Regions from separate parts of the Nonomuraea sp. NPDC049758 genome, predicted to be linked through region 1. Evidence: riboswitches for the same ligand, from Rfam matches in the RefSeq annotation. Region 1 holds a riboswitch; each other region holds the start of a gene.

Region 1 (7,140 bases):
CGAGGTCTTCCACCGCAACCCGCGCGCCGACCGCACGGTCGTGCTGACCGGCGGCGTGCGCACGCCCTCCGACGCGCTCGTCGGCCCCGTGGCGGTGGCGGCCATCCGCCGCCTGCACGTGGACACGCTCTTCCTCGGGGTGCACGGCATGAGCCTGCGCGCCGGGTTCACCACGCCCAACCTGCTGGAGTCCGAGACCGACCGGGAGCTGGTGGCCGCGGCGCACCGGCTGGTGGTCCCCGCCGACCACACCAAATGGAACACGGTCGGCATCAGCACGATCGCCGAGCTGACCGAGGCCGACGTGGTCATCAGCGACGCGGGGCTGCCCGAGGAAGCACGCACCGAGCTGGCCGAACGGGCCGGAGAACTGATCATCGCGGAGGGCACGCCTTGAAGCGCACCATCACCCACCTGGCAGACGGCCGAGAGCTGATCTACTTCGACCGGCGCGACGACGCCGACCGGAGCGCGATCGACCGGCGGCCGCTCGACCCGCGGCCGGTGGCCTCCGAGCTGCGCTACGACCCGCTGACCGAGGAGTGGATCGCGATCGCCGGGCACCGGCAGACGCGGACGTTCCTGCCGCCGGCCGACGAGTGCCCGTTGTGCCCGTCGTCCGCCACGCGGGCGTCGGAGATCCCTGCCCATGACTACGACGTGGTGGTGTTCGAGAACCGCTTTCCCTCTTTCTCCGGAAATTTTGGGACTTACGGGGATGTCGGCGGCCTGAGTGAGGTGCGGCCGGGTGTCGGACGCTGTGAGGTGGTGTGCTTCACCTCCGACCACTCCTCCTCCTTCTCCAGGCTCTCCAACGCCCAGGTCCGGCTGGTCATGGAGGCGTGGGCCGACCGCACGGCCGAGCTGTCCGGCATCGAGGGCGTCGAGCAGGTGTTCTGCTTCGAGAACCGGGGCGAGGAGATCGGCATCACGCTCCCCCACCCGCACGGGCAGATCTACGCCTATCCCTACGTGACCCCGCGCACCAAGCTCCAGCTGGGGGCCGCCTCGCGGCACACGGGCGGCAACCTGTTCGCCGACGTGCTGGCCGCCGAGCAGGCCGCCGGCACGCGGGTGGTGGCCGCCAACGAGCTCTGGACGGCGTTCGTGCCGGCCGCCGCGCGCTGGCCGTTCGAGGTGCACGTGTATCCGCACCGGCAGGTGCCCGACCTGGCCGCGCTGTCGGAGGAGGAGCGGGCCGCGTTCGCGCCGCTGTACACCTCGGTGCTGCGGGCGCTCGACGCGCTGTTCGGGGTGGCGATGCCGTACATCTCGGCCTGGCACCAGGCGCCGGTGCGGTACGGCCGCGAGCTGGCCTACCTGCACCTGGAGCTGTTCAGTATCAGGCGGGCGCCCGGGAAGCTGAAGTACCTGGCGGGCTCGGAGTCGGCCATGGGGGCCTTCGTCAACGACGTGCTGCCGGAGGAGGCGGCACGCATGTTGCGATCACGAATTGATCACTAATTGGTTTCTCATTAAAGTCGCATGACTCGTGATCTACCACTAATATCCCGTTAGACATCGGCCATAACGGTCGTTGTACGCCTAATCCCGGGCGTGTTGCCCGGGAGCCGGGGACCCATCGCATCCGGGGTGAATCCGCGCAAGTGGTAGGGACTGCTCCCGTGCCCGAACCCGTCAGCTAACCCGGCCGGCAGAGGGAGAGGAACAACCACGTGGCGGCTTCGTCCCCCGCGAGTCTTGCCGTCGGTCTCATCACCGCCACCGCCCTGCTCGTCCATCCGGCCGCCGCCTCGGTCTCCGGGGCGGCCGCCGTGGCGGCCGCGCCCAAGCCGTCCGAGGCGCAGCTGCGGGCCCAGCTCAAGGAGCTCAACCGCAAGGTCGACAAGCTCATCGAGACGTACAACCTCAAGCGGGTCGAGCTGGCCAAGGCCCAGCAGGCCGCCACCGCGGCCCAGCAGCGGCTCGCCGCCGCCGAGCAGGCGCTGGCCACGGCCGAGCAGCGGGTCGCCGAGATCGCCCGGCTGCGTTACCAGAACGGCGACACCTCCCTGCCGGCGTTCATGATGACCCCGGACGGCGGCGGCGCGGCCGTGCTCGAACAGCTCACCGCCGAGCAGCAGGCGGTCGTGGACAGCGTGGCCAAGGCCCGCGACGACCAGAAGAAGGCCGCCACGGCCGCCGCCGCGCTCGCGACGGAGCTGAAGGCGGGCACGGCGGAGGTGGCCGAGCAGCGCGACGACGCCCAGGACGTCATCGACGACATCAAGAAGAAGCTCCAGGACCTGGTGCCGTTCGGGCCGGGCAAGAAGTCCGACGGGAGCTGGGCGCCCGAGCTGCCGGCCGGCTCGGACAACATCACGCCGCGCACCCGGCTGATGCGCGCGCAGGTGCAGAAGAACTTCTCGCTGCCGTACGAGGTGGGCTGCTTCCGGTCCGGCTCCAGCGGCGAGCACCCGCTCGGCCGGGCCTGCGACTTCATGATGAGCACTGGCGGCACCATGCCGAGCGCCGTCAACAACGCCCTCGGCGACCGGCTGGCCGACTGGGCGCTGAAGAACAAGGCCAAGCTGGGCGTCAAGTACGTGATCTGGAAGCAGCGCATCAATCAGGGCTCGGGCTGGCGCTCGATGTCCGACCGCGGCAGCATCACCGAGAACCACTACGACCACGTGCACATCTCGATGAACTAGCCGCGGACCGGCGGCTCAGCGGATGCCGGTGAGCTTGTCGGGGTTGGTGACCGAGTAGACGGCGGCGATCCGGTCGCCCTCGGGCGTGAGATCGACGACGACCACGGCCAGCGGGCCGTCACCGGAGAAGACGAGCGCGCACGGGTCGCCGGCCACGCGCCGGTAGCGCAGGTCCACCGCGCCCGGGGTCAGCGTCGCGGCGACGGACATGAACAGCGCCGCCACCTGGTCCCGGCCGTGGACCGGGCGCAGGCTGGTGGCCGGTCCCTTGCCGCCGCCGTCGGTCCACAAGGTCACCTCCGGCGCCAGCACCTCCAGCAGGGCCCGCAGGTCACCGCCGAGGGCGGCCGCGGCGAACCGCTCGGTCACCTCGGCGTGGACGTCGGGCTGGGTTCGGTGACGAGGACGGCGCGCGTGGACGTGGCGGCGCGCGCGGGCCGCGAGCTGCCGGACCGCCGCCGGCGTGCGCCCGAGGATGTCGGCCGTCTCCGGATGGCTGAAACCGAACACCTCGTGCAACACGAAGACCGCTCGTTCCAGCGGTGACAGGGTCTCCAGCACGACCAGCACCGCCATCGACAACGACTCCCCGCTCCCGGCGGCGCCCCCGGCGTTGTCGGGGGCCGTGACCAGCGGTTCCGGCAGCCAGGAGCCGACGTAGGTCTCCTGGCGGCGGCTCAGGTCCGCCCGCCGGGCGAGCGCCTGGTTCACCGCGATCCGCACCAGATAGGCCCGGACGTTCTCCACCGGTCCGGCGTCCGGCCTGCGGTGCCGGGCGGACCAGGCCAGCCACACCTCCTGCAGCACGTCCTCGGTGTCGGCGACGCTGCCGAGCATGTTGTAGACCACCGAGAACAGCAGTTCCCGGTAGCCGAGGAACTGCTCGGTGGCGGCGTCGGCGGGGTGCCGCGGGGTCGGTGTCATGGCGTGCCTCCTCGTCTGTCGCAACCGAAGAGTCCCGACGCGTGGCGATTGTGACATGAAGGCATCAAGCGTGATCTATGCCACTCATGTCACAGTTCCCGGCCGGTTCCCCCTCTGTGGTGGCGTCACGACTCACAAGGGAGAGCTTCGATGCGTACATTGATCCGCGACGTCAGGGTGTTCGACGGCGAGCACACCATCGCGACGGCCGACGTGGTGATCGAGGACGGCCTGATCGCCGCGGTCGGCGCCGGCGCGGGTCACCCGGCCGACGCCGAGGTGGACGGCACGGGCAGGACGCTGCTGCCCGGCCTGATCGACGCGCACACCCACGTGTTCGACGGCAGCCTGGCCCAGGCCCTGCGGTACGGGGTCACCACCGAGCTCGACATGTTCTGCCTGCCGCAGATCCTCGCCGGGCAGCGGCGGCTGGCCGCCGAGCACGACGACGTGGCCGACCTGCGCAGCGCCGGCACGCTGGCCACCGCTCCGGGCGGCCACCCGACCCAGCTGCTGGCGGCCCTGGCGGGCACCGTCCTGGACGGGCTCGACGTCACGGCGATCGACTTCGTCTCCGACCCGGCGCAGGCGCCGGCGTTCGTCCAGGCCAGGCTGGCCGAAGGGGCCGACTACCTCAAGATCGTCATTGACGACGGCGTCGTGCACGGGGCCGACCTCCCCGTCATGACGGCGGAGGTCGCCGCCGCCCTGGCCGTGGCGGCGCACGAGGCGGGCCTGCTGGTCATCGCGCACGCGATCACCGCCGCCGAGGTGGGGACCGCGCTCGACGCCGGCGTCGACGGCCTGGCTCACGTGTGGACCGACCTGGCGCCGGACGACCCGGCCTCGCTGCGCCTGGCCGGGCGGGTGCGCGACCAGGGGGTCTTCGTGGTGACCACGCTGGCCTACTTCGAGGCGATCACGGCTCAGCACGTCGAGACCGCCGACTGCGCCCGCCCGGGCAGCTCCGTCAACGCCGTCGGCGCGCTGCGGGCCCTGCGCGGCGCGGGCGTGCCGCTGCTCGCCGGGACCGACGCCACGCCGTTCGTGCCCGCCCACGGCGCCGGCCTGCACCGCGAGCTGCAGTTGCTCACCGAGGCGGGGCTCGGCGCCGAGGAGGCGCTGGCCGCCGCGACCAGCGTGCCCGCCCGGCACTTCGGGCTGGCCGACCGCGGCCGGATCGCCCCCGGTCTGCGCGCGGACCTGGTGCTGGTCGAGGGCGACGCCACCCGGGACGTCACCGCCGTCGGCGACATCGCCGAGGTCTGGCGTCGCGGGGTGCGCCAGGCGCGGTAGCCCCTGCCGGTGACGCGCCGGCCGGGTCAGCCGAGCGTGAGGGGGTTGACCAGGTCGGCGTAGACCAGCAGACCGGCCATGATGATCAGCACGAACGCCATCGCGTAGGTGAGCGGCAGCACCTTGGCGATGTCGACGTAGCGGGGCTCGGGGCGGCGCAGGATCTTGGCGTAGCCGCGCTTGATCCCCTCCCACAGGCCGCCCGCGATGTGGCCGCCGTCGAGGGGCAGCAGCGGGATCAGGTTGAACAGGCCGATCGCCAGGTTGAACCCGGCCAGCAGGCTGACGAAGGTGAACAGCTTGCTCTTGTTGGACATGTCGGAGGCCAGGATCTCGCCGCCGAGCCGGCCCGCGCCCACCACGCCGACCGGGCCCTCGGGGTCGCGCTTGTCGCCGGAGAAGGCGGCGTTCCAGACGCCGACCATCTTCGCCGGCAGGTTGACCATCGAGCCCACGACGCGGCCGGTCAGGTCGCTCATGTAGCCCGGCACCTGCCCGATGCTCTGCTGCTCGAAGACCTGGGAGGGCACGACGCCGAGGAACCCGACGCCCTTGTCGATCTTGGTCTCGTCGGTCGGGTTCGCCATGTCGCGGGCGATGAGGGTGACGTCGAGCGTCATCGGCCTGCCGTCGCGGACGATGCCCAGCTTGACGGGGCCGGCGCCGTGGCCGCGGATCAGGCGGGTGGCGTCCTGCCAGGTCGCGATCTTCTGGCCGTCGAGGGAGACGATGTGGTCGCCGACCTTGACGCCCGCCTTGGCGGCCGGGGTGCGCTCGTCGGTGGGCGCGCACGTCTTGCGCACCTCGGTGGTGGGGATCACGCACGTGTTGGTGTCGGGCGACACGATCGGGGCGGTCTTGGGCAGGCCGATGCCGACCAGCAGGATGCTGAAGAAGATGAAGGCGAGCACGAAGTTCATCGCCGGGCCGCCCGACATGATGATGATCTTCTGCCACCACTTCTTGCGGTAGAAGACGCGGTCCTCGTCGCCGGGCCGCACCTCCTCCATGGCCGCCTCGCGGGCGGTCTCGATCAGGCCCTGCCACGGCCCCGTCGACGCGCTGCGCAGCCTGCCGGGAGCGTCGCCAGGACGCGGCGGCAGCATGCCGATCATGCGGATGTAGCCGCCGAGCGGCAGCCACTTGATGCCGTACTCGGTCTCACCCCTGCGGATGGACCAGGCCGTCGAGCCGAAGCCGACCATGTACTGGGTGACCCGGACGCCGAAGATCTTGGCCGGCACGAGATGGCCCACCTCGTGCAGGCCGACGGAGACCATCAACCCCACCAGGAACAGAAGGATCCCGGCGACAAAGAGCCAGTTCATCTACGCGCGCTCCAGGCAGACAGACGGTCTCGACGTTCCCAGACTAGTCGAACTCAGCACATCCCTCGGGCTTGCCCGCACTTTGGTGAATCAACGGACCGCATTGACAGTAAGCGATCAGCCGATCACCCTGGGAGACGATGGAGGGGGACGTCTTGATCCGCATACTCATCGCCGAACACCTGCCCTTGGTGCGACGCGGTCTGCAGGCCACGCTCGAAGCCGAGCCCGACCTGCGGGTGGTCGCCGAGACGGGCAGCCCCGACGGTGTGCTGCCGGCCGCGCGGTCGAGCGCGCCCGACGTCGCGATCGTCGATCTCGACCTGCCGGGCCTGCCGGTCGCCACGCAGCTGACCGAGCAGGTCCCCCGCTGCTCGGTGCTGATCCTCTCCGCCCGGCCGAGCCCCGGCCAGGTGCGCAGGGCGTTCAACGGCAGCGTGCTGGGGTTCATGAGCCTGCGGGTGGCGCCCGAGCGGCTGGCCGAGGGGGTGCGCCAGGTCGCCGCGGGCGGGCGGGCGGTGGAGGCGGAGCTGGCGGTGGCGGCCCTGCAGTCGGCCGCCAACCCGCTCACCCGGCGGGAGCTCGACGTGCTGCGCATCGCGGCGGGCGGGGCGAGATCGACCGAGATCGCCGACCAGTTGTTCCTGTCGGTCGGCACCGTGCGCAACCATCTGTCGCGGATCATGTGCAAGACGGGCGCCCGCAACCGGCTCGACGCCGTGCGCATCGCCAGCGACAGCGGCTGGTTGTAGCGGCTGGTTGTGCGGAACCGGACGAGATGACGGGCCCGGTGGAGCCGCGCCGCTCCGCCGGGACCCGAACAGTCGAATGATCTCAGCCCGCCGAACCCGTTGCCAGTGACCGCCATCACGACCTGACCCGTGTGAAACGTCACTACGGACGCCAGATCAACACCAGCGCGCAGTCGTCGTTGTGGC
Region 2 (7,140 bases), on a different contig from region 1:
GCTGCCGTGCGATGGCGAGCTTGTCGACGACGGTGAGGTTGAGTCCTTCCTGCTGCGCGCCGTCGCGCAGGGTCGTGTCGTAGACGTGGAAGCGGTCGTCGGCCATGAAGTCTCTTCTTTCGGATCCGTGTCCTGGAAAACAAAAAGACCCCTCACGGACGTGAGAGGTCTGCGCGCTGGCGGTGTCCCTGTGTCAGCCAGCGCGCCTGCCGATAATGAGCAGACCGTAGAACATGGTGCCTGCCAGTCTGCCACAGGGATTCACCATCTGGCACATCGGTCTCAGCTTGTGGACACGACCTTTACACTTGCACGCCGCCGCCCCCGGTGACGGCGCGCTCGAGCGCCGCCGGGTCGAACACCTCGTTGCCGAGCTGCTGCCCGTCGAGCAGGACGGTCGGCGTGCCCTGGATGTGGATCTTCGAGGTCTCCGCCAGGTGGGTCTTGGCGTACGACTGCGAGGTCACGCACTCGTCCACCGAGGCGCCGGCCTTCCTGGCGGCGGCCACCAGCTCCTGCACGGTGAAGCCCGAGGCCGAGCCGTGCGGGGCGGGCTGCATGGCGTAGAGCTCGTCCCTGAAGGCCAGCCAGTTCTCCTCCGGCACGCATCGGGCTGCGGCTGCGGCCCTGATGGAGTTGGAGCGCATGGGCTCGTCCTGGAAGATCGTCACGGGGTGGAAGACGACCTTGAGCCTGCCCTCCCTGGCCAGCTTCTGGATCGTGCCGTCGACCTTGGAGTGCATCTCCTTGCAGATCGGGCAGTCGAAGTCTTCGTACACGTCGAGCACGGGGGCGTCGCCGGACCTGTCGGCCAGCACCATCGAACCGTCGAGCTGCCTGGTCAGGCGTACCGACCCGGCCGTCTCACCCGGCTCCGAGAAGGCCAGCACACCGAGCATCACCAGCGCCGCACACGCGACCGCGACCGCAACCAACCGCTTCATCATCCGCCCACTTCCAGCTCACCGATCGCGCAGACCCTACCAACGACACAACCCCGCTCCGGACAGCCGCCCAGGGCGGGTCCCTCATTGGTACCTGATGACGATGAGAGAACGCTGTGAGGGGGAGAATGACCTTCATGAAGGCGAACCTCCTCGACCCCGCGGTGGGCCGGTACATCCTCGACCACTCCACCCCGCCCGACCCCCTGCTCGACGAGCTGGCGCGGGAGACCGCCGAGGCGACGGGCGACGCCGCCAGGATGCAGATCTCCGCCGACCAGGGCCGGTTCCTGACCATGCTGACCCAGCTCGCGGCTCCGGCCGTGGCGGTCGAGGTGGGCACGTTCACCGGCTACTCGTCGGTGTGCATCGCGCGGGGGTTGTCCGGCGGGCGGCTGCACTGCTTCGACGTGAGCGAGGAGTGGACGTCGATCGCCCGGCGCTACTGGGAGCGGGCGGGTGTGGCGGACCGTGTCTCACTGACGCTCGGGCCCGCCCTGGAGACGCTGGCCGCCTTCGACGAGCCGATCGACCTGGCCTTCCTCGACGCCGACAAGGGCAACTACCCCGGTTACTACGAGTTGCTGGTCGAGCGGCTGCGGCCGGGCGGCCTGCTGCTGGCCGACAACACGCTGCGCAGCGGCCACGTGGCCGACCCGGCGCGCTCGGAGACGACGACGGTGCAGATCCGCGAGTTCAACGACCTGGTGATCGAGGACCCGCGGGTGAGCGTGGTCATGCTGCCGGTCGCCGACGGGATCACGATGATCAGGAAGAACCACTAGATCACGGGACGCCGCCGCCGTTACTCTGAGTGATCCTTTGGAAACCCCCGGGAAAGCATGAGGACGGCGGCATGGTCAGGCCCCTGGAAGAGCGCTACCGCACCGTGCGCGAACTGTTCCCCGAGTTCCGCATCGAGACGGTCCAGGGCCGGATCGTGGTGAACGAGCCGGGCACCTGGCAGCACAACACGATCCTGTCCCGGACGTTGTTCCAGCTCGCCGCCGCGGCGGCGGTCCGGGGCTGGGAGATCTGGCCGAACATCACCGTCTACCTGGGCCCCGGCCACGATCTCTACGTGCCCGACCTGGCGGTGGTCCCGCGCCGGCCGCGTCTGCACGAGGAGCACGCCGTCCACGGCGCCTCGACGATCCTGCTCGTGGACGTCGTCTCGGTGGCCACGACCTACGACGTGCACTTCGTCAAGACGGGCGGATACGCGCGCGGCGGGGTGCCGCTCTACCTGGTCATCGACCCGTTCCAGCGGCTGGTGACGCTGTTCGGCGGGCCGGGCGGGCGGCGCTACCGCAGCGAGAACGTCGTCTCCCTGGGCGAGCCGGTGTTCCTGCCCGATCCGTGGAACCTCCACGTCGACACCGCGGCCCTGACGGAGGCCGGCGCCTGAACGCCGGCCGTCCGCGCGGCTCTAGCCGATCTTGTGGATCCAGTTGCGGGTGTCGGGACGGGCGCCGTACTGGATGCCGACGAGCTCCTCGCGCACCCGCATCGTCACCGGGCCGGGGGTGCCGTCGGCGATGGTCCAGGAGCGGTCGTCGCCCCTGACCGAGCCCACCGGCGTGACCACGGCGGCGGTGCCGCACGCGAACACCTCGGTCAGCTCGCCGGAGGCGCAGGCGGACTCCCACTCGTCCACCGAGATCAGCCGCTCCTCGGTCTCCAGGCCGAGGTCGCCGGCCATCTCCAGGATCGACTCCCGGGTGATGCCGGGCAGCAGGGTGCCGGTGAGCGCCGGGGTGACGAGCTTGTTGCCGAAGACGAAGAACAGGTTCATCCCGCCCATCTCCTCGACGTACTCGTGCTTGTGGGCGTCGAGCCAGACGACCTGGTCGCAGCCGTTGTCGACGGCCTGGCGCTGGGCGACGAAGGCGGCGGCGTAGTTGCCACCGCACTTGGCGAAGCCGGTGCCGCCGGGCGCGGCGCGCGTGTACTCGGTGGACAGCCAGACCGAGACGGGCTTGATGCCGCCGCTGAAGTACGAGGCCGCCGGCGAGGCGATCACCATGTACTTGTAGGTCTTCGACGGGTAGTTGACGCCGAGCCCGGCCTGCGTGGCGAACATGAACGGGCGCAGGTAGAGGCTGTGGCCCTCGGTGGTCGGCACCCACTCCTTGTCGGCCGAGACCAGCAGCTCCAGCGACTCCACGAACGCGTCCTCCGGCAGTTCGGGCATGGCCATGCGCTCGGCCGAGCGGTTGAAGCGGGCGGCGTTCGCGTACGGCCGGAAGGTCGCGATCGAGCCGGAGATCTGCCGGTAGGCCTTCAGGCCCTCGAACAGCTCCTGCGCATAGTGGAAGACCGAGGTCGCGGGGTCGAGCGAGAGCGGCCCGTACGGCATGAGCCGGGCGTCGTGCCAGCCCTCGCCGTCGGTGTAGTCGATCGAGATCATGTGGTCGGTGAAGACCTGCCCGAACCCGGGGTTCGCCAGTACCTGCTCCCGCTCGGCCGCGGTGCGAGCGTGGTCGGAATGCTGCACGTCGAAGCTGAGCTTCTGAGCGATGGTCATGACGAAGGTCCTTCTCTCTACGAATCTGCGACTTCGAAAGCTGATTCTGTTAGCTACTGCCCGCGAGCAGTATTCGTACTTCCTAGTGTCTCGCGATTTGGGATGGCAAGAGGCAGTTGGGGTGGTTAGATCCGGCGAACGCGAAAAAGCGCCTGGCAGTCCGCGTTCGGACCGCCAGGCGCGTGCGGGGCTAGGCGGTCCTAGCCGGCTACTCGCGCGGCGATGTCGTCGCCGATCTCGCTGGTCGAGCGGCCGGCGCGGCCGGTCACCCGCTCGGCGATGTCGGCGGCCACGGCCTGCTCGACCTTGGCGGCCTCGGCGTGCAGGCCGAGGTGGTCGAGGAGCATGCCCACGGACAGGATGGTGGCGGTCGGGTCGGCCTTGCCCTGACCGGCGATGTCGGGGGCGCTGCCGTGCACCGGCTCGAACATGCTCGGCGAGGTGCGCTCGGGGTTGATGTTGCCGCTGGCCGCCAGGCCGATGCCGCCGGCGATCGCGGCGCCGAGGTCGGTGATGATGTCGCCGAACAGGTTGTCGGTGACGATCACGTCGAAGCGCTCGGGCTGGGTGACGAAGAACATCGAGGCCGCGTCGATGTGGCTGTAGTCGGTGGTGACGTCGGGGAACTCCGCGGCCACGCGGTTGACCGTGCGCTGCCAGAGGTCGCCGGCGAAGGTGAGCACGTTCGTCTTGTGGACGAGCGTGAGCTTCTTGCGGGGCCGCGACTGAGCCTTCTGGAAGGCGTACCGCACGACGCGCTCGACGCCGTGGGCGGTGTTCAGCGACTCCTGGGTGGCGATCTCGTGCGGCGTGCCGCGGCGCATGACGCCGCCGGTGCCCGCGTAGAGGCCCTCGGTGCCCTCGCGGACGACGACCATGTCGATGTGCTCGGCGGTGGCGCCGGCCAGCGCGGTCTCGACGCCGGGGAACAGCTTGACCGGCCGCAGGTTGACGTAGTGGTCGAACTCGAACCGGAGCTTGAGCAGCAGGTCGCGCTCCAGGATGCCGGGCGGCACGCTGGGGTCGCCCACGGCGCCGAGCAGGATCGCGTCGTAGCCGCGCAGCTCTTCGAGCACCGCGTCGGGCAGGGTCTCGCCCGTGCGGTGGTAGCGGGCTGCGCCCAGGTCGTAGTGGGTGGGCTCGATCTTCGTGCCCACGGCCTCCAGGACCTTGAGCCCTTCGGCTACGACCTCGGCGCCGATGCCATCCCCGGGGATGACGGCCAGGCGGATGTTACGCGACTCCATGGGCGGTACCTTACCGGCTCGTCTCGGCTGACGAACACATCATCTCAACAACCGGACAATCCGTTTTGGGGGGATTGCGACCTTTTGACCGTTTCGTTAGAGTCCGTCGAGCCTAATCCACGCAGCCGCTGCGTGGAGCCGGGGACCCACCTTTCCCCCCGGGGCGAATCGGCTGCGCCTCCCCCCGAGGAGCCGCCGTAGGGCTACTTCCAGGCCCGAGCCCGTCAGCTAACCCGGTCGGCCACGTGGAAGGACAGTCCCCTGTCTAGCATCGCCATCCTTGTGGCGGTGGCAGCGGGCGCCGCAGGTCTCGTGCCTGCCGCTCCCGCGGCTCCCGCCGCTCCGGCCGCCCCCACCCCCTCCATCACCCTCACCGGCCCCCAGGTGAAACAGGTCCAGGAACGGCACGTGCCGAAACCGGCCTGGAAGGTCGCCCTCGAATACGCCATGGACAAGCGCGGCACCCCGTACGTGTGGGGCGGCGCCAGCGAACGGGGCTACGACTGCTCGGGCCTCATGCTCCGGGCCTACGAGGACGCCGGCATCGAGCTCCCCAGAACCGCCGCGGAGCAGTACGGCGCCTTCTCCAGGAAGATCGCCTGGAAGGACCTCAAGCCAGGCGACCTGGTGTTCTTCAGCGGCCTCGGCCACGTCGGAATGATCTCCAAGCCCGGCTACATGGTCCACTCCCCCCACACCGGCGACGTGGTGAAGGAGGAACGCCTGTCGCAGTGGCGCAGGCAGGCCTTCGTCGGCGCGGTACGCCCCGACCCCAAGGGCGTCAAGCGCTGGGCCGACTACAAGCAGCTCCAGAAGGCCCCCGCCCCCGCCATGCTCACCGCGACCCTGTGACGACGACCTTCCCCGGGGCGTGCCCCTCCTCCTGGTAGCGGACGGCCGCCGGGAGCTCGCCGAAGGGGAAGGTCCTGTCGATGACCGGGGTGACCGCGCCCCGCTCGATCAGCCCGGTCAGCATCAGCAGGTTCGCCCTGTTGCTCCCGCAGCGGACGACGTCCGCCCTGACGATCCGCTGCGGGACGAAGGGCCCCGACGCGAGCGCGGCGAACATGTGGCCGGCCGGCTGCACCCAGCGGCCGGCCGGCCCGCCGACCAGCACGTACGTGCCCTGCCTGGTCAGCACGCGGCGGCAGTCCGCTACCCGGCGGCCGCCCGCCACGTCGAGCAGCAGGTCGAAGCGCCGGCCCGAGGCCGCGAAGTCCTCCTTGGTGTGGTCGATGACGTCGTCCGCGCCGAGCGAGCGGACCAGGTCCGCGTTCCGCCCGCTGCACACGCCCGTGACGTGCGCCCCCAGCGCCTTGGCGAGCTGCACGGCGAACGTGCCCACGCCGCCGGACGCGCCGTTGACCAGCACCTTCTGGCCCGGCTGGAGGCGTCCCTCGTCACGCAGCGCGATCAGCGCGGTGTTGGCCGCCATCGGCACCGCCGCCGCCTGCTCGAACGACAGGCCCGCCGGTTTGGGCGCCACCTCGCCCTGCCGCAGGCAGACGTACTCGCCGAAGCCGCCCCCCAGCGACATCGCGTACACCTCGTCGCCGGGACGGAACAGCGTGACGTCCTTGCCGGCCGCCTCGACCTCCCCCGCCACGTCGGCCCCGAGGACGGCGATGCGCGGCCGTCGCAGCCCGACCCCGCCGCCCATGACCCGGGCCAGGTACGGCTCCCCCCGCATGAAGTGCCAGTCGTAGGGCTGCACGGACGTGGCCCGCACCCGGACCAGCACCTCGTCGTCGCGCGGCACGGGCCGCTCCACGTCGGTCAGGACGAGTTGGTCGGGCGAGCCGAACGAGCGCAGGACGTACGCCTTCATCGTTTTCTCCCTCGTGCCGCTGATGTGCCGCCAGTGTGGGCGTGACCTGCGCGGACGCTCAACGGTCGAAAGGCGACGGCTCGATGGCCGAAAGTACGACCGCCCGCCCGCCGATGGTGCGAATCAGGACCGGCCGTCCGCGCGATGACCGGGCACGGGCGCGGACGGCACGCTCTCGGGCATGAGATGGATCGCACCCGCCGGGCTGCTCGCGCTCAGCGTCGTCCCGCTGGTCGCCGGCGCACTCCGGCTGACCGAACTGGCCGCCGGCGCCCCCGTCACGGCGGACAACGCGCGCTTCTTCGCCATGCCCGTGCCGGTGTTGCTGCACATCCCGGCTTCCCTGGTGTTCTGCGTCCTCGGCACGTTCCAGTTCCAGGCCCGGTTCCGGGCCGGGCGGCCGGGGTGGCACCGCGCGGCGGGGCGGGTGCTGGTGGCGTGCGGGCTGGTCGCGGCGTTGTCGGGGGTGTGGCTGACGCTCTTCTCCGACCTTCCCGCCGGCGACGGGACGCTGCTGGCCGCCTTCCGGCTGCTGTTCGGGACGGCCATGGCCGCCTGCCTCCTGCTCGGCCTGGCCGCGATCCGGCGGCGCGA
Region 3 (7,140 bases), on a different contig from region 1:
AACGACAAGGCCGACAAGGTCGTCGACCGGTACAACACGGCGACCGAGAACTACAAGAAGGCCAAGAACGCCTACACCAGCCTCAACGACCGTTACAAGCAGAAGCTGCAGACGGTCGCCGACCTCCGCGCCGAGATCATCAGGGTGGCGGTGGACTCCTACAAGCTGGGCGGGGACGTCACCTCCCTGCCCGGCATGGTCGGCGTCGAGGACCCCGAGAACCTGCTGGCCGGGCTGGCGATGGCCGGGCAGCTCTCGCGCGAGCGGCTGGAGAAGCTGGCCGCGTTCGACCGCGAGAACAAGGGGCTCAAGGCCGAGCGCGACAACGCCGAGACCGCGCTGGCCGACGCCGACAAGGAGCGGGACGCCGTCCAGCGGGAGCGGGCCGAGGTGCTGAAGCTGGTCGGCCAGCAGAAGAAGCTCCTGGACAAGCTGGGGGCCTACAACCCGGGCAACCCCAACAGCACCGGCATCAAGTACACCGGTCCCGCCTCGGGCAATGCGGCCGCCGTCCTGAACTTCGCCTTCGCCCAGGTGGGCAAGCCGTACATCTACGGGGGCACGGGCCCGCGCGGCTACGACTGCTCAGGGCTGACCCAGGCCGCCTGGCGCGCCGCCGGCGTCTCACTGCCGCGGACGACGTGGCAGCAGTGGGCCTGGGGCGCGAGCCGGAAGGTGGACCTCAAGGACCTCCAGCCGGGTGACCTCATCTTCAGCGAGGGGCTCGGGCACGTCAGCATCTACGCGGGGGGCGGCAAGATCGTCCATGCGCCGCAGACGGGCGACGTCGTCAAGGTCGTCCGCCTCGCCGACTACCGCCGCCCGCTCGTCGGAGCCGTCCGCCCCTGACTCGGCCCCCGCCCGAATCGCGGGCGGTTTCGGCGTGCCCATGATCGCTGGGGCGAACGGGACAAACGGGGCGAAAGTGCCCTGACAACCGCGTGTGCCGGGAAGTGTGAGAAGGGTCACAAAGCGGTAACGGAACCCTCTGGTCGAGCAGGGGTTTCACCCTTTACTTACACCTTTATCTGATCTTTACAGGCCGTGTCTCCCTTTGCCAAATCTTGACCCCTCGGCGTAGTTTCTGGCGTCGCGGTCAGCAAGCCATGCGCACCGCGAACCGACATCGGAACCCCCGATGCGGACCAGATGAAAATCCAGCGGTCGCCGCCGATATCCCCGTTAAGGCACATCCATCGGGCGGCGACCTGCCGAGTCCGTGCAGCCAGGAGGCACGGAGCCGGGGACCCAAAGATCCCGTAATCCCCCGGGATCAGGGGTGAATCGGCGCGTCATCGCGCCGTAGGGCGACTTCCAGGCCCGAATCCGTCAGCTAACCCGGTAGGCGTTCGTGGAAGACACAAGGAGAAATCCTGTCTACCTCCCTGCATAACCCCCGTCTGTCCCGTCTTGCCCTGAGGGGCGTCGCACTCACGATGACCGTGACGGCCGGAGGTGCGGTTCTCCATGCCGTGCCGGCCGGGGCGCAGACGGTGAGCGAATCGGCCGCCAGGCTCACCGCGGTGTCCAGCACCGCCAAGGCGGCCACTGCGAAGTCGGCCAGGTCGGCGAAGACCGCCAGGTCTGCCAAGTCGGCGAAGGCCGCGCGGCAGGCGTCGAAGGCCCGCAGGGCCGTCGCCGTCGCCAAGCATCAGGTCGGCGACCCGTACCGGTACGGGGCCACGGGCCCTGGTGCGTTCGACTGCTCCGGACTCGTCCAGTACGCCTGGAAGAAGGCCGGAGTACGACTCCCGCGCGTGACGAACAGCCAGTTCGCCCGCATCAAGCGCAAGGTCTCCTGGCGCAATCTCAAGCCGGGCGACCTGATGTTCTTCAACGGGCTGGGCCACGTCGGCATGTACGTCGGCCACGGCAAGATGGTCCATTCGCCGCGGACCGGCGAACGGGTGCGCATCGACAAACTGGGCGGATGGCGGAAGTCGTCGTTCGTCGGCGCGGTGCGTCCCGGCGCGTGACAACGGGCCCCGCCCGGACCCTCCCCGGTCCGGGCCGGGGCCTGTCGCATGCCCGGCCCCGAGCAGGGCCCGATCCGGCCAAGGGCCCGGCTCTGTGGAGGGTCCGGCCTCGGGAAGGGGCCGGGAGGGGCGTGGGCCTACTAGCATCGGGCCGTGTCCTCGCAGGTGCGTCCGTCCCTTCGCGGTCCGCGTCTGCTCCTTCCGGTCCTGCTGCTGTCGACGGCGGTGCTCGTGGTGGCCGACGCGCCGCCCGCCGTCGTCCTGCCCGCCGGGGCGCGCGGGTTGTGGAGCGACGGCGGTCAGGTGGCCCGCGGCGCGCGGTCCGTGGTCGTGGGGCACCGCGCAGAGCCCGGCGTGCTCGCCGATCTGGCCCGCCGCGCGGACCTCGCCGGACGGCGGGTGTCCGCGATGCTCGGCCGGCCGGTGCGCGCGCTGGTCATCGTGCCGGACTCCGACGCCGAGGCGGCCGGGCTGGCCGGCACGGGCCCGCTGGACGGGCTGGCCGCGGTGGCCGACGGCGCCAGGGTGATCGTCGTGCCCGGCTCCTTCGCCCGGCTCACCCCCACGGGACGCGACGTCGTCCTCACCCATGAGCTCACCCACGTCGCCGCGGGCACCGACCGGCTGCCCGTCTGGCTCTACGAGGGGTTCGCCGACTACGTGGCCTACCGCGACGCCGGGCTCCCCGTCGGGACGGCCGCCGCCGAACTCGCCGCCGACGTACGGGCCGGCCGGCTGCCGAGCGAGTTGCCCGGACCTGCGGCTTTCGCCCCCACGGCGGCCGATCCCGGACGGCTCGCGCGGGCGTACCAGGAGGCCTGGATGGCGTGTCGCTTCCTCGCAGACCGGTTCGGTGACGGGACCCTGGTACGGCTCTACCGTGATGCCCGCGTGGCCGGCGTCGATCAGGCGCTCGCCTCTGTGGGGCTCACCGCCGAGACCCTGGCGGCACGGTGGCGCGAGTACGTACGAGAGCAGCTCGCGTGAAGGGGAGGCAGATGAGCGAGCGGAACGACCAGCCCCGGGAAGGGGACGAGCCCGCCGGAGCGGTCGCCGGAGGGGCCGACGAGCCCGGCACGGCGGTCGCGGCGGCGCACGGCGGCGGTGTGGCCATCAGGGACGACGGCGGGGACCGGCCCGGCGACGGTGCACCGCCGGAGCCGTCCGGCACCAACGAGCCCCCCGAGTCCCCGGGCCACCCCGACGACCCCGACTATCCGGACGCCCGCCCCGACGCGGACGCCGACCCCGACACCGAGGACCCCCGTCACCCCCGACCCCCCACCCCCGACGACCGCCCCCACGCGACCCGCGCCGACGCCCGGCCCCCCGCGCAGGCAGCCGAGGGCCCGGACGCCCCCAGCAAGAGCCCCGAAGACCCCGACGAGCACCCGGACCGCCCCGGAAAGGGCGGCAAAGGCGGAGACGAGGGCAAAGGCAAGGGCAAGGGTCGCGGCAAGGGCGCGGGCGATCCCACCACCCCCCTCGCCGAAGGCGTCGAGGCCCGTCCAGGAACCGGCAAGCTGACGGGAACGGCGGAGCACCTGATCGCCCGCGAACGGCGACGCGCGGAGTCCCGCTCCAGGCGCGCCGCCGGCGCCGCCCTGGCCCTGGTCGGCGGCGTGATCCTGGCCGTGGCCGCGTTCACCACCCCCTGGCGGGTCCTGGCGGCGGGCGCGCCCGCCGTCGCCCCCGACCCCGCCCGCGACTTCAGCGCCGCCCAGATCGCCAGGGCGCAGGCGTTCGACGCGGCCACCACCCTGCCCGGCTACATCTCGCTCGGCCTCACGGTCCTGTTCGCCGGGCTGCTGGTCCTGACGCCGTTCGCGGCCAAGGTGCTGGGCGTGCTCAGGGGCCCGTGGTGGGTGCGGGTGCTCCTCGGCGTGGTGGTGCTCACCGCGATCACCGAGGTGCTGAGGTGGCCGCTCGGCATGTGGTTCGAGACGATCCTGCGCGACTACGGCCTGTCCACCCAGGACTGGGCGGGCTGGACCGCCGACCGGCTCAAGAACACCGGCGTCAGCGTGCTGCTGATGGCCGTCATGTTGCTCGCCCTCGTGGCGCTGGCCCGCAAGGTGCGCCGCTGGTGGATCCCGGCCGCCGTGGGCGCGTTCGCGCTCACCCTCGGCGTGTCGTACGTCTACCCGGTGGTGTTCGAGCCGCTGTTCAACGACTTCACCTCCATGCCGCAGGGCTCGCTGCGGTCGGAGCTGCTGGCCATGGCCGAGCGGGACGGCGTCCCGGTCGAGGACGTGCTGGTCGCCGACGCCTCGCGGCGCACCACGGCGCTCAACGCGTACGTGTCGGGCTTCGGGGCCACCCGCCGGATCGTCGTCTACGACACGCTGCTCAAGGCGCCGGAGTCGGAGGTCGAGCTGGTGGTCGCGCACGAGCTGGGCCACGCCAAGCACGCCGACGTGCTCGACGGCACGCTGCTCGGCGGCCTGCTGGCCGCCTTCGGGGCGATCGGCCTGTTCCTGCTGGTCGGGCCGCTGCGGCGGCGTACGGGGATCGCCTCGGTGGCCGACCCGCGGGCCATCGGCGTGCTCATGGGGCTGATGACGCTGGCCTCGCTGGCCTCCGACCCGGCCCAGAACCTGATCACGCGGCACGTGGAGGCGCGGGCCGACGTGCACGCCCTCGACCTCACCAGGGATCCGGCCACGTTCGTCGCGATGCAGAAACGCCTCGCCATAACCAACATTTCCGACTTGTCGCCGGATGCGGTGGAATATGTGCTCTATGCCTCCCATCCCTCCAGCCCCGAGCGCAACGCCCTGGCCCGCTCGTGGGCGAGACTGAACGGCGTCCCCGAACCGTGACCGACGTGGTCTTCGTGACGAACGACTTCCCGCCCAGGCCGGGCGGCATCCAGTCGTTCGTGCACGGACTCGCGCTCCGCACGCCGGGGGTTGCCGTCTACGCCCCCGCCTGGCCGGGATGCGAGGAGTTCGACCGGCGTCAGCCGTACCGGGTCGTCCGGCACCCGACGCGGCTGATGCTGCCCACCCCGGCCGTCGCGCGCAGGGCGGCCGGGCTGGTGGCCGAGCACCGCGCCGAGACCGTCGTCTTCGGCGCGGCCGCGCCGCTCGGCCTGCTCGCGCCCCGCCTGCGCGCGGCGGGCGCGCGGCGGGTGGTGATGCTCACCCACGGCCACGAGGCGTCGTGGGCGGGCGCGCCGGGCTTCCGCTCGGTGCTGCGCAGGATCGGCGCGCACGCCGACGTGGTGACCTACCTGGGCGACTACACGCGGCAGCGCCTGGCCGTGGCGATCCCCCCGCACAAGCTCGTACGTCTGGCGCCCGGCGTCGACGTCGACCAGTTCCACCCGCGGGCCGCCAAGGCGGCGCTGGGCCTCGACGGCCGGCCGGTGGTGGCCTGCGTGTCCCGGCTGGTCCCGCGCAAGGGCCAGGACCAGCTCATCCGGGCCTGGCCCAGGGTGCTGCGCGCGGTGCCGGACGCGGTGCTGCTGCTCGTGGGCGGCGGCCCGTACCGGTCGAGGCTGGAGCGCCTGGCGGGCGGGCACGAGTCCATCAGGTTCACCGGCACGGTCCCCGCCGCGAGCCTGCCCGGCTACTACGCGGCGGCCGACGTCTTCGCGATGCCGTGTCGCACCCGCTGGAACGGCGTGGACGTCGAGGGACTCGGGATCGTCTTCCTGGAGGCGTCGGCGACCGGCCTGCCGGTGGTCGCGGGCAACTCCGGCGGCGCGCCGGACGCCGTCCGGCCCGGGGAGACGGGCCTCGTCGTGGACGGCGCGGACGTCGCGGACGTCGCCCAGGCCGTCGCCGACCTGCTCTCCGACCCCGCGCGGGCACGCAAGATGGGCGCCCGCGGCCGCGACTGGATCACCCGCGAGTGGACGTGGGAGCAGGTCGCCACCCGCTTCCACGCCCTGCTCCGGCCCTCCTGACCCCTGCCCTGACCCCTGCCCTGACCCCTGACCTGGCCCTCGACCTAGCCCTTGGTCGAGCCCAGCGTGAGCCCGGCCACGAACTGCTTGTGCAGGAGCTGGAAGACGACCAGCGTGGGCAGCGCCACCAGCAGGGACCCGGCCGCCAGCAGGTTGTAGTCGGTGAAGAACTGGCCGCGCAGGTTGTTCAGCGCCGAGGTCACCGGCAGCTTGTCGCCCGAGGACATCAGCACCAGCGCCCACAGGAAGTCGTTGTACATCCAGGTGAACTCCAGGGTGGCCAGCGCCGCCAGCACCGGCCTGCACAGCGGCAGCGTGAGCCGCCAGTAGCGCTTCCACACGCTCGCGCCGTCCACGAGCGCCGCCTCGGTGATCTCCTCCGGGATCGTCCGCATGAAGTTCGCGATGACGAAGACGCAGAAGCCGAACTGGAACGCCACGTGGATGAGGATCAGCCCGAGGTAGGAGTCGTAGAGCGACTGGGAGTCCGACAGCCAGGCGGGCAGCGGCACCAGCGTGTAGAGGGTGTAGAGCGGGGTGATGAGCACCTGCGGCGGCATCAGGTTCCCGGCGGTGAACACGATCAGCAGCGCCTTGCGCCCCGGGACGCGCACCCGCGCGACGGCGAACGCCGTGAACGAGGCCAGCAAGAGCGTGACCAGCACCCCGGGGACGACGATGATCAGCGTGTTCAGGTAGTAGCGGGGCAGCTCGGCCCGGCTCCACGCCTCGGCGTAGTAGCCGAACGTGAGGTGCTCGGGCACCGACAGGTAGCCCAGCCGGGCCGTCTCCGCGTACGGCCGCAGCGAGGCGTAGACCGACAGGGCCAGCGGCAGCACCCAGCCCAGCGCGACCAGTGCGAGGAAGACGTGCAGCAGGACGCGCAGCGGCCGCACGGGCCGGCGCGCGGGCGGCCGCCGGTCCTGCGCCGGGGGAGCGGCGGCGGGCGCGGTGAGCGTCATCGCTCCTCCTTGAACAGCTGCGACAGGTACGTGACGATGAACCCCAGCGAGATCACCAGCAGGATCACGGCGATGGCCGAGCCGAAGCCGATGCGGCCGGCCTCGCCCACGATGTTCTCGGTGACCAGCACCGACAGCAGCTCCAGGCCGTTCCTGCCCTTGTTGACGGCGTAGACGACGTCGAACGCGCGCAGCGCCTCGATCACGGTGATGACCAGCACGATCACGTTGACCGGCCGCAGCGTCGGGAACACCACGCGGAAGAAGGCCTGCGCCTCGGTGGCCCCGT
Region 4 (7,140 bases), on a different contig from region 1:
GCGGGGCCGCCTGCGGGCCGGGCGTGGACATGATCGAGGTCAGGCTCAGCACGCGGGCGGGGTGCCGGACGGCCAGCGCCTGGGCGATCATCCCGCCCATCGAGGCGCCGACGACGTGCGCGGCGGGCAGGCCCAGGACGTCCATGAGCCCGGCGCTGTCGTCGGCCAGGTCGTCCAGCACGTACGGCGAGGGCGCGCCCCATGCGGGCACGCCCTCGTCGTGGAGATGCGTGGACAGGCCCGCGTCGCGGTTGTCGAACCTGACGACGTGGTGGCCCTGCTCGGCCAGGAGTTCGCAGAACTCGTCGTCCCAGTGGATGAGCTGGGCGCCGAGTCCCATGATGAGCAGCAGGGGCCTGCCCGCGGGTGAGCCGAAGCTCTCGTAGGCGATCTCGATGCCGTTGGCGGCTGCGCGCTGGATCACAGCGACCAGAATGTCATTCTGGTCGCGAGGCGTAAAGAGCGGTCTGTCCGGAGATCAGTCGTTGAGCAGCTTGCGCAGGCGCTCGCCGCCGAGCACCACGCCGCCGCCGGCCAGCACGAGCACGCCGGCCATGACGGTGCCGCCCATCGCGACGGTCTTCCCGACCTGGCCGCCGGCGGAACCGGCCGCGTCCTCGGCGGGCTTGTCGGCCAGCACCTTGGGGGGCTCGGCCGGGTTGGCGTCGAACCTGCCCCACGCGCCGGTGGAGAAGGCCACGGGGTAGTTCTTCTTGCCCTTGCCGTCGCCCCACTTGGTGATGACGTAGTCGATCTTGATGTGGCCCTGGCCGCCGTTGCCGTCCACGCCGAGCGTGTCGGGGTTGAAGGTGCCGCCGGTCAGCTCGGCGAAGGTCTTGGCGTCGAGGTCGAGCATGACGCCACGGCTGGAGGGCTCGCCGGGGCCGCGGTCGCCCACGAAGAACGGCATCTTCTTGCCGTTGTAGGTCACGTAACCCTCGGTCATGAGGGGCCAGCTCGGGCTGGCGGCCAGGCCCTTCTGCATGGGCTTGCCGCTGGCGGGGAGGCCGGTGTCGCCGGCCCGGCCGGAGGAGTCGTCCCAGAAGTAGGAGGCCTTCGTGGAACCCTTGAGCAGGATCTTCTGGTCGTCGCCGGTGTCGGCGTGGGCGCCGGTGGCGGAGATCGTCAGCGCGCCCATGGCGGACACGGACAGCAGGGCGAGAGAGCGCAGGCCAAATCGAGACATGAAGCAGTGAAGTCCTTCGCGAGGGGACAGGGGGAACGCGCGTGACTACGGTGCGTAACCGGGCAGAGCGCCGAAAAGGTGGTTACGCGGCGCGTGGGGGAAGTCAGGGAAGAGACCGCTCAGCAGGCGGTCGTCACTACACTGTCCGGGGGTACGACGAGGTGGTACATGCGTGAAGTCCTCTCCATCTCGCCTACCGGGTTAGCTGACGGGTTCGGGCGTGGAGATGCCCTACCGGCACATGGCCGGATTCACCCCAATGAGATGGGTCCCCGGTTCCCGACAAGTCGGGATTCGGCGCCAGCTGTCGTCCCTCTCCTGGTAGGGACTACGCCACCAGCTGGTAATTGGTTAAGACGGTACCCAGAGATTCGGACAAATACAAACGAATCGTCATGAACCGGGTAAAGATCTACCTATCGAGGTAAAGAGAAAGGGGGCACGGCATGCCGTACCCCCTGCTAAATCGGACCTTTCAGCCGCCGCTCTTGCGCCTGAAGGATCTTTTACTCGCTGCCGGACCGTGCGCCCCGTGGATCTTCGACGGGTCCACGCCCCTGCCACCCGCGGCCGAGTCGGCCTGCTGCCCGCGCTTGCGTTCCAACGCCTCGCGGAACTTGCGCTTCATCTCGTCCTCGGGAGTCTCGCTGACTTCCGGCTCCGGTGTTTCCGCCATGAGGACCTCCTGGTTCTGGGGACATCCACAGCTTCGCACGACGTCGCTTACGACGCGAAACCGGCCTCCACTCTGCTTTCCGCCGCGGGCGGCTGCTCCAGCCGCCTGCCGGGCATCATGACCAGCGCGACCAGGGCGATCACCGCGCCCGCCACGCCCAGCGACGGGATGACCACGGCCGCCGCCGAGGCGTGCGCGGCCGCGAGCCCGTGGACCGGCGCGTCCGTGGTGATGACCGACGTGTACGCGGTGCCGGCCAGCGCCAGCGCCACCGAGCCGCCGATCTGCCGGAAGAAGGTGAGGTTGGCCGAGGCCGTGCCGATGTACCGCGGCGCGACGGCCTGCTGCACGGCCACGGTCAGCCCCGACAACATCGGCCCCATGCCGAGCCCGAGCAGCGCCATCCACCCGGCCAGCAGCAGGCCGTCGGTGCGCACGGTGAGGTTCAGGCAGAGCAGGCTGCCGGCCACCAGCAGGAACGGCGCCCCGACCAGCCACGGCTTGTACGTGCGCGTCCTGGACATCAGCGTGCCCATGAGCGCGCTGCCCGCCACCATCGCCAGCGTCATCGGGTAGATCCTCAGCCCGGACTCGGTGGCGCTGACGCCCAGCGCCTGCTGGAAGTAGCGCGGCAGGAACACCACGCCGGCGTACATGCAGAAGGCGGTGAAGAAGGAGGTCGCGTTGACCAGCGTGTACGTGCGGTCCCGGAACAGGTGCATCGGCATGACCGGGTTCGCCGCCCGCAGCTCGACCAGCACGAACGCGGCCAGCAGGACCAGCCCCAGCAGGATCGGCCCGGCCACGGGCGGGGAGGTCCAGGAGTTGCCGTCCAGGCCCTTCTCGGTCAGGCCGAGCAGCAGGGCGCTGATGGCCACGCCGAACACCGCGATGCCCGCGTAGTCCGGCCGGCCCCCGCCGCCGGTGCCCGGACGGAACGGCAGCCGCAGCACCACGATCGCGATCAGCACGATCCCGAGCGGCACGTTCACGTAGAAGGCCCACCGCCAGCTCGCGTGGTCGGTGAACAACCCGCCCAGGAAGGGCCCGGCCAGGTACGTCAACGCCATCACGCCGCCGAGTGCGCCCTGCACGCGGGCGCCGTTGCGTCCGGGCGGGAACATCTCCATCACCAGGGCCAGCGACAGCGGCAACAACGCGCCCGCGCCCAGTCCCTGCACGGCGCGGAAGGCGATGAGCTGGGTCATGTCCTGGGCGAGCCCGCACAACGCCGATCCGACGACGAACACCGACATGCCGATGAGCAGCAGCGGCTTCCTGCCGTGCTGGTCGGAGAGCCGGCCGTACAGCGGCACGGTCACGGTGGAGGTGAGCAGATAGGCCGTGACCACCCAGGTGTAGAGCCGGGTGCCGCCCAGCTCGCCGGTGATGCGGGGCAGCGCGGTGCCGACGATCGTCTGGTCGAGCATCGCCAGGAACATCCCGCCGAGCACCGCCAGCAACACCAACCCGTTGCCCTTGGTCTTCATGTCATTAGTCACAGGTGAAGATTGATATGTAAGAGCTGACATGTCAAGCCTTCGCTATGCTGGCGGGCATGTCCCTGCGGATCGCGCTCCTCGGCCTGCTCGCCACCAAAGGCCCGGCCAGCGGCTACGACCTGGCCAAGAAGTTCGAGCACTCGCTCAACCACGTCTGGCAGGCGGGGCACACGCAGATCTATCCGGAGCTGGTCAAGATGGCCGCCGACGGCCTGGTGACGGTCGAGCACGAGGGCGCCCGGGGCCGCAAGATCTACGCCGTCACCGCCGAGGGTCGCGCGCTGGTCACCGAGTGGCTGGTCGGCCACGACCCGTCGGCGACCGTGCGCAGCGAGACCGCCCTCCAGGCGTTCCTGCTGGCCCTGCTCGACACCGGGCAGGCCGTCGCCGTGGTCGAGCGCATCAAGGCCCACTTCCAGGCCCGCCTCGCGACGCTCGACTGCCGGCCCGGGGGCCTGTTCGGCCAGTACGCGCTGTCCCTCGGCCTGCACCAGGCGCGCTCCGGCATCGAGTGGGCCGACGAGACGCTGGCCGCCCTGCGGCGCGAAGGGTAAAACGGAACTCTGCGGTTCCTGGTGTTGCGTTGGAGAAGCGCCGGATATACACCCAGGCATGATGCTCAACCTCCCAGTACGGCGATGAGCCTCCTGGGTCGTGACCTGGCGATCGACCTCGGCGCGGCCGGCACGAGGATCTACGCCAAGGGCAGGGGCATCGTGCTGGACGAGCCGTCGGTCGTCCTGCGCGACAGGCAGACGGGCAGGGTCGTCGGCTTCGGCGCCGAGGCCCTGGACGGCGCGGACGGCACGGACGGCGAGACGTACTGGCCGATCAGCGACGGCCTGCCCCAGGACGGCGAGCTCGCCCGGCGCATGATCAGGCACTTCCTGCGCAAGGTGCACCGGCACCCGTTCCCCCGGCCGCGCCTGGTGATGGCCGTGCCCGACGAGTTCACGCCGATCGAGCGGGTGGCGCTGCGCGACGCCGGCTTCGAGGCGGAGGCCCGCGGGATCCTGCTGGTCAAACACGCGATCGCGGCCGCGCTCGGCGCGGGCCTGCCGGTCCGCGACGGCTCTGGGCACATGGTCGTCGACATCGGCCGGGACGCCACCAGGGTCGCCGTGCTCTCCTGCGGGGCCGTGGTCGCCGCCGGAACCGTGCGCGGCGGCGGGCACGCCGTGACCCGCGCGGTCGCCCGCCTGGTCGAGGACGAGCACGGCCTGCAGGCCGACGAGCGGGAGGCCGAGTCGGCCAAGCTGCGCGCGACGCGGGAGCCGGCCGGGAACGTGCTGATCCGCGGCAGGGACGCCGGCACCGGCGAGGAGCGCGCGGTGGCGCTGCCCGCGGCGCGCGTGCGCGAGGTGGCCGTCCAGCCGGTCGAGCACATCGTGCGGGCCGCGGAGTACACCATGGAACGCTGCCCTCCCGAGCTGACCGCCGACCTGGGCGAGCGCGGAATGGTGCTGGTCGGCGGCGGCGCGCTGCTGCCCGGTCTGCGCCGGCGGCTGCAGGAGGGGCTGTCCATGCCGGTGCGGCGCGCGGAGCGGCCCAGCGACGCGGTGGCCCTGGGGCTCGGACGCTGCGTGGAGGACCTGGGGCTGATCGCCAAGCTGAGGCGCCGGTGAGCGACCTGTTCGACCTGGGGGTCTCCGTCGCCGACAAGACCGTCAGGACGATCGCCGTCTACGTGACGATCGCCGTGCTGCTCCGCATCGCCGGCAAACGCGGCATCGCGCAGCTCAACAACTTCGACTTCGTGGTCATGCTGCTGATGAGCAACGTCGTGCAGAACGCGATCATCGGCCCGGACAACTCGCTGATCGGCGGCCTGGTGGGCGTGGTGATCCTGGTGGCGGTCAACTCGGTCGTGGTGCGGCTGGCGGCGACCGTGCCCTCGGTCGGCAGGGTGTTCGAGGGCACGCCGGTCGTCCTGGCCCGCGACGGGCACTTCATCCCCTCGGCGCTGCGCCGGATGGGCGTCCGGCAGGCCGATCTCAACGTGATGCTCCAGCTCCGGGGGGCCGAGAGCGTCACCGACACCGACCTGGTACGCCTGGAGCCCGGCGGCTCGCTCCTGGTTCACCTGCGCCCCGAGGAGGAGGGAGCCGAACGCGGCGACCTGGAGGACCTGTGCCGGCGCCTCGACCGCATCGAACGCAAGCTGGACGAGCTGAGAACCGGCCCCTCCTGAGAATGGGCGACCGGACTGCCTTTTGATATCGGCCATTAATATTGCGTTAATCCTCCTGCGCCCGGAATTGATCTCCGATATCGTCCCAACGTGCGCCTGGCTGGTCGCTCGGTCGTGATGTCCGCGGTGCTTGTATGCGTCGCGGTCGCGGCAGCCTGTACCTCCGGCCGCCAGTCCTCCTTCGAGGAGGCGGCCAGGCAGCTCACCGCCGACACCGACACCCTGCTCACCAGCGCCGCGCTGCATGTGTCGCCGGCCGACCGCTCCGACGAGACCGAAGACCGCTCGTGCGTGCCCGGCCAGGTGCGCCGGCTCGTCCGGGCCGAGGGCGAGGCCGCCGAAGCCCCCGACGGCCTGCTGCACACCCTCCAGGACATGGGCTACGACCAGATCATCGAGGATCTCGACCTGCGTGACGAGACCCCTGTCATCTCCGTCCTGCGCAACCCGCGGACGAACCTGACGTTCGAGCTCACCGTGCTCGACGGGCCGAACGTCAGGATCGTCGGCAGGACGACCTGCTACTCCCCCGCCCCCGAGACAACTCTGTCCTGACCCCGGGGCGCTTGTCTCAGGGCGCCGACAGCGCCTCCGTCGGCGACAGCCGGGAGGCGCGCACGGCCGGGTAGAGCCCGGCCACCGCGCCGATGAGCAGCGTGGCCGCCAGGCCCCCGACGGTCGCCCACGCGGGCACCACGGCCGGCCACCCCCGGGAGAAGGCGTAGGCGACGGTGACGCCGGCCCCCAGCAGGATCCCGCCCGCGCCGCCCAGCGCGGACAGCAGCAGCGACTCGGCGAGGAACTGGGTGCGGATCTGGCCGCGCGTCGCGCCGAGCGAACGGCGCAGGCCGATCTCCGCGCGGCGCTCCAGCACCGAGATGACCATCGTGTTGGCCACGCCGACGCCGCCCACGAGCAGCGCCACCGCCCCGACGCCGAGCAGCAGCCCGGCGAAGGCCTGGCTGGTCGCCTGCTTGGCGGCCAGCGCGTCGGACGGGCGGGAGACGTCCACCTCGTTGGGCGCCTCGGGGTTGGCCGTGCCGGCCAGGACCGACCGCACGTCCGCCAGCCTCGCCTCCTGCGAGCGGGTGTAGAGCGTGGTCGGATGCCCGTCGAAGTCCAGCCTGGACTCCGCGACCGGCCAGCCGACCAGGGCCGCGCTGTCCAGCTCCTCGGCCAGGGGCACCGGCTCGAGCAGCCCGACCACCGTGAACCGGATGCCGCCGATCACCACCTGCGTGTCGGGGGTGACCGTGCCGATGCCGAGCCGCTGGGCGGCGGCCGAGCCGAGCACGACGGCCGGGTAGCGTTCGGTGGCCGCGTTGAGCCAGGTGCCGCGGCGGACCGTCGCGCCCACGGTCGGCAGCAGGTCGAGGCGGGCGGCGATCGTGACCAGGCCGTTGGTCTGGGGCGCCGGGATCTCCTCGCTGCGGTAGACCTTGGCCTCGGGCACCTTGCCCGTGGACGAGACCGACTCCACCGGGCCGATGCGCTCGATCATCGCCTCGGCGTCCGTCGGCATCTGGGCCGCCTCGCCCAGGAGCGTGGTGCCGGAGGAGACGGTGAGCAGGTTCGTGCCCAGCGC

Evidence for each region. Region 1 has a riboswitch for cyclic di-AMP ahead of AB0J46_RS25880 (hypothetical protein). Riboswitches for the same ligand answer to the same signal wherever they lie in the genome.
Region 2: linked by a shared signal. The riboswitch ahead of AB0J46_RS13190 (C40 family peptidase) and the one ahead of AB0J46_RS25880 (hypothetical protein) in region 1 are both predicted to bind cyclic di-AMP.
Region 3: linked by a shared signal. The riboswitch ahead of AB0J46_RS15935 (C40 family peptidase) and the one ahead of AB0J46_RS25880 (hypothetical protein) in region 1 are both predicted to bind cyclic di-AMP.
Region 4: linked by a shared signal. The riboswitch ahead of AB0J46_RS12200 (hypothetical protein) and the one ahead of AB0J46_RS25880 (hypothetical protein) in region 1 are both predicted to bind cyclic di-AMP.

What each region holds. Positions count from the first base shown of each region.
Region 1 covers NZ_JBFAMZ010000010.1:14,022-21,161, forward strand. Annotated here, with positions in the region: gene AB0J46_RS25870 (DeoR/GlpR family DNA-binding transcription regulator) at 1-397, shown strand, start outside; gene galT (galactose-1-phosphate uridylyltransferase) at 394-1,464, shown strand; cyclic di-AMP (ydaO/yuaA leader) riboswitch at 1,533-1,671, shown strand; gene AB0J46_RS25880 (hypothetical protein) at 1,677-2,654, shown strand; gene sigJ (RNA polymerase sigma factor SigJ) at 2,670-3,578, opposite strand; gene AB0J46_RS25890 (amidohydrolase family protein) at 3,729-4,874, shown strand; gene AB0J46_RS25895 (M50 family metallopeptidase) at 4,901-6,202, opposite strand; gene AB0J46_RS25900 (response regulator transcription factor) at 6,358-6,954, shown strand; gene AB0J46_RS25905 (PP2C family protein-serine/threonine phosphatase) at 7,097-7,140, opposite strand, start outside.
Region 2 covers NZ_JBFAMZ010000004.1:360,160-367,299, forward strand. Annotated here, with positions in the region: gene cimA (citramalate synthase) at 1-106, opposite strand, end outside; gene AB0J46_RS13165 (thioredoxin domain-containing protein) at 303-947, opposite strand; gene AB0J46_RS13170 (O-methyltransferase) at 1,082-1,729, shown strand; gene AB0J46_RS13175 (Uma2 family endonuclease) at 1,801-2,352, shown strand; gene AB0J46_RS13180 (branched-chain amino acid aminotransferase) at 2,374-3,471, opposite strand; gene AB0J46_RS13185 (3-isopropylmalate dehydrogenase) at 3,672-4,718, opposite strand; cyclic di-AMP (ydaO/yuaA leader) riboswitch at 4,818-4,976, shown strand; gene AB0J46_RS13190 (C40 family peptidase) at 5,007-5,570, shown strand; gene AB0J46_RS13195 (NAD(P)-dependent alcohol dehydrogenase) at 5,554-6,546, opposite strand; gene AB0J46_RS13200 (DUF2306 domain-containing protein) at 6,728-7,140, shown strand, end outside.
Region 3 covers NZ_JBFAMZ010000005.1:344,967-352,106, reverse strand. Annotated here, with positions in the region: gene AB0J46_RS15940 (NlpC/P60 family protein) at 1-849, shown strand, start outside; cyclic di-AMP (ydaO/yuaA leader) riboswitch at 1,200-1,363, shown strand; gene AB0J46_RS15935 (C40 family peptidase) at 1,494-1,976, shown strand; gene AB0J46_RS15930 (hypothetical protein) at 2,130-2,963, shown strand; gene AB0J46_RS15925 (M48 family metalloprotease) at 2,975-4,798, shown strand; gene AB0J46_RS15920 (glycosyltransferase family 4 protein) at 4,795-5,889, shown strand; gene AB0J46_RS15915 (carbohydrate ABC transporter permease) at 5,934-6,851, opposite strand; gene AB0J46_RS15910 (sugar ABC transporter permease) at 6,848-7,140, opposite strand, start outside.
Region 4 covers NZ_JBFAMZ010000004.1:167,100-174,239, forward strand. Annotated here, with positions in the region: gene AB0J46_RS12195 (alpha/beta hydrolase) at 1-424, opposite strand, end outside; partial or broken gene AB0J46_RS12200 (hypothetical protein) at 710-1,138, opposite strand; cyclic di-AMP (ydaO/yuaA leader) riboswitch at 1,362-1,496, opposite strand; gene AB0J46_RS12205 (DUF5302 domain-containing protein) at 1,662-1,862, opposite strand; gene AB0J46_RS12210 (MDR family MFS transporter) at 1,910-3,364, opposite strand; gene AB0J46_RS12215 (PadR family transcriptional regulator) at 3,421-3,918, shown strand; gene AB0J46_RS12220 (rod shape-determining protein) at 4,003-4,989, shown strand; gene AB0J46_RS12225 (YetF domain-containing protein) at 4,986-5,555, shown strand; gene AB0J46_RS12230 (hypothetical protein) at 5,646-6,110, shown strand; gene AB0J46_RS12235 (ABC transporter permease) at 6,127-7,140, opposite strand, start outside.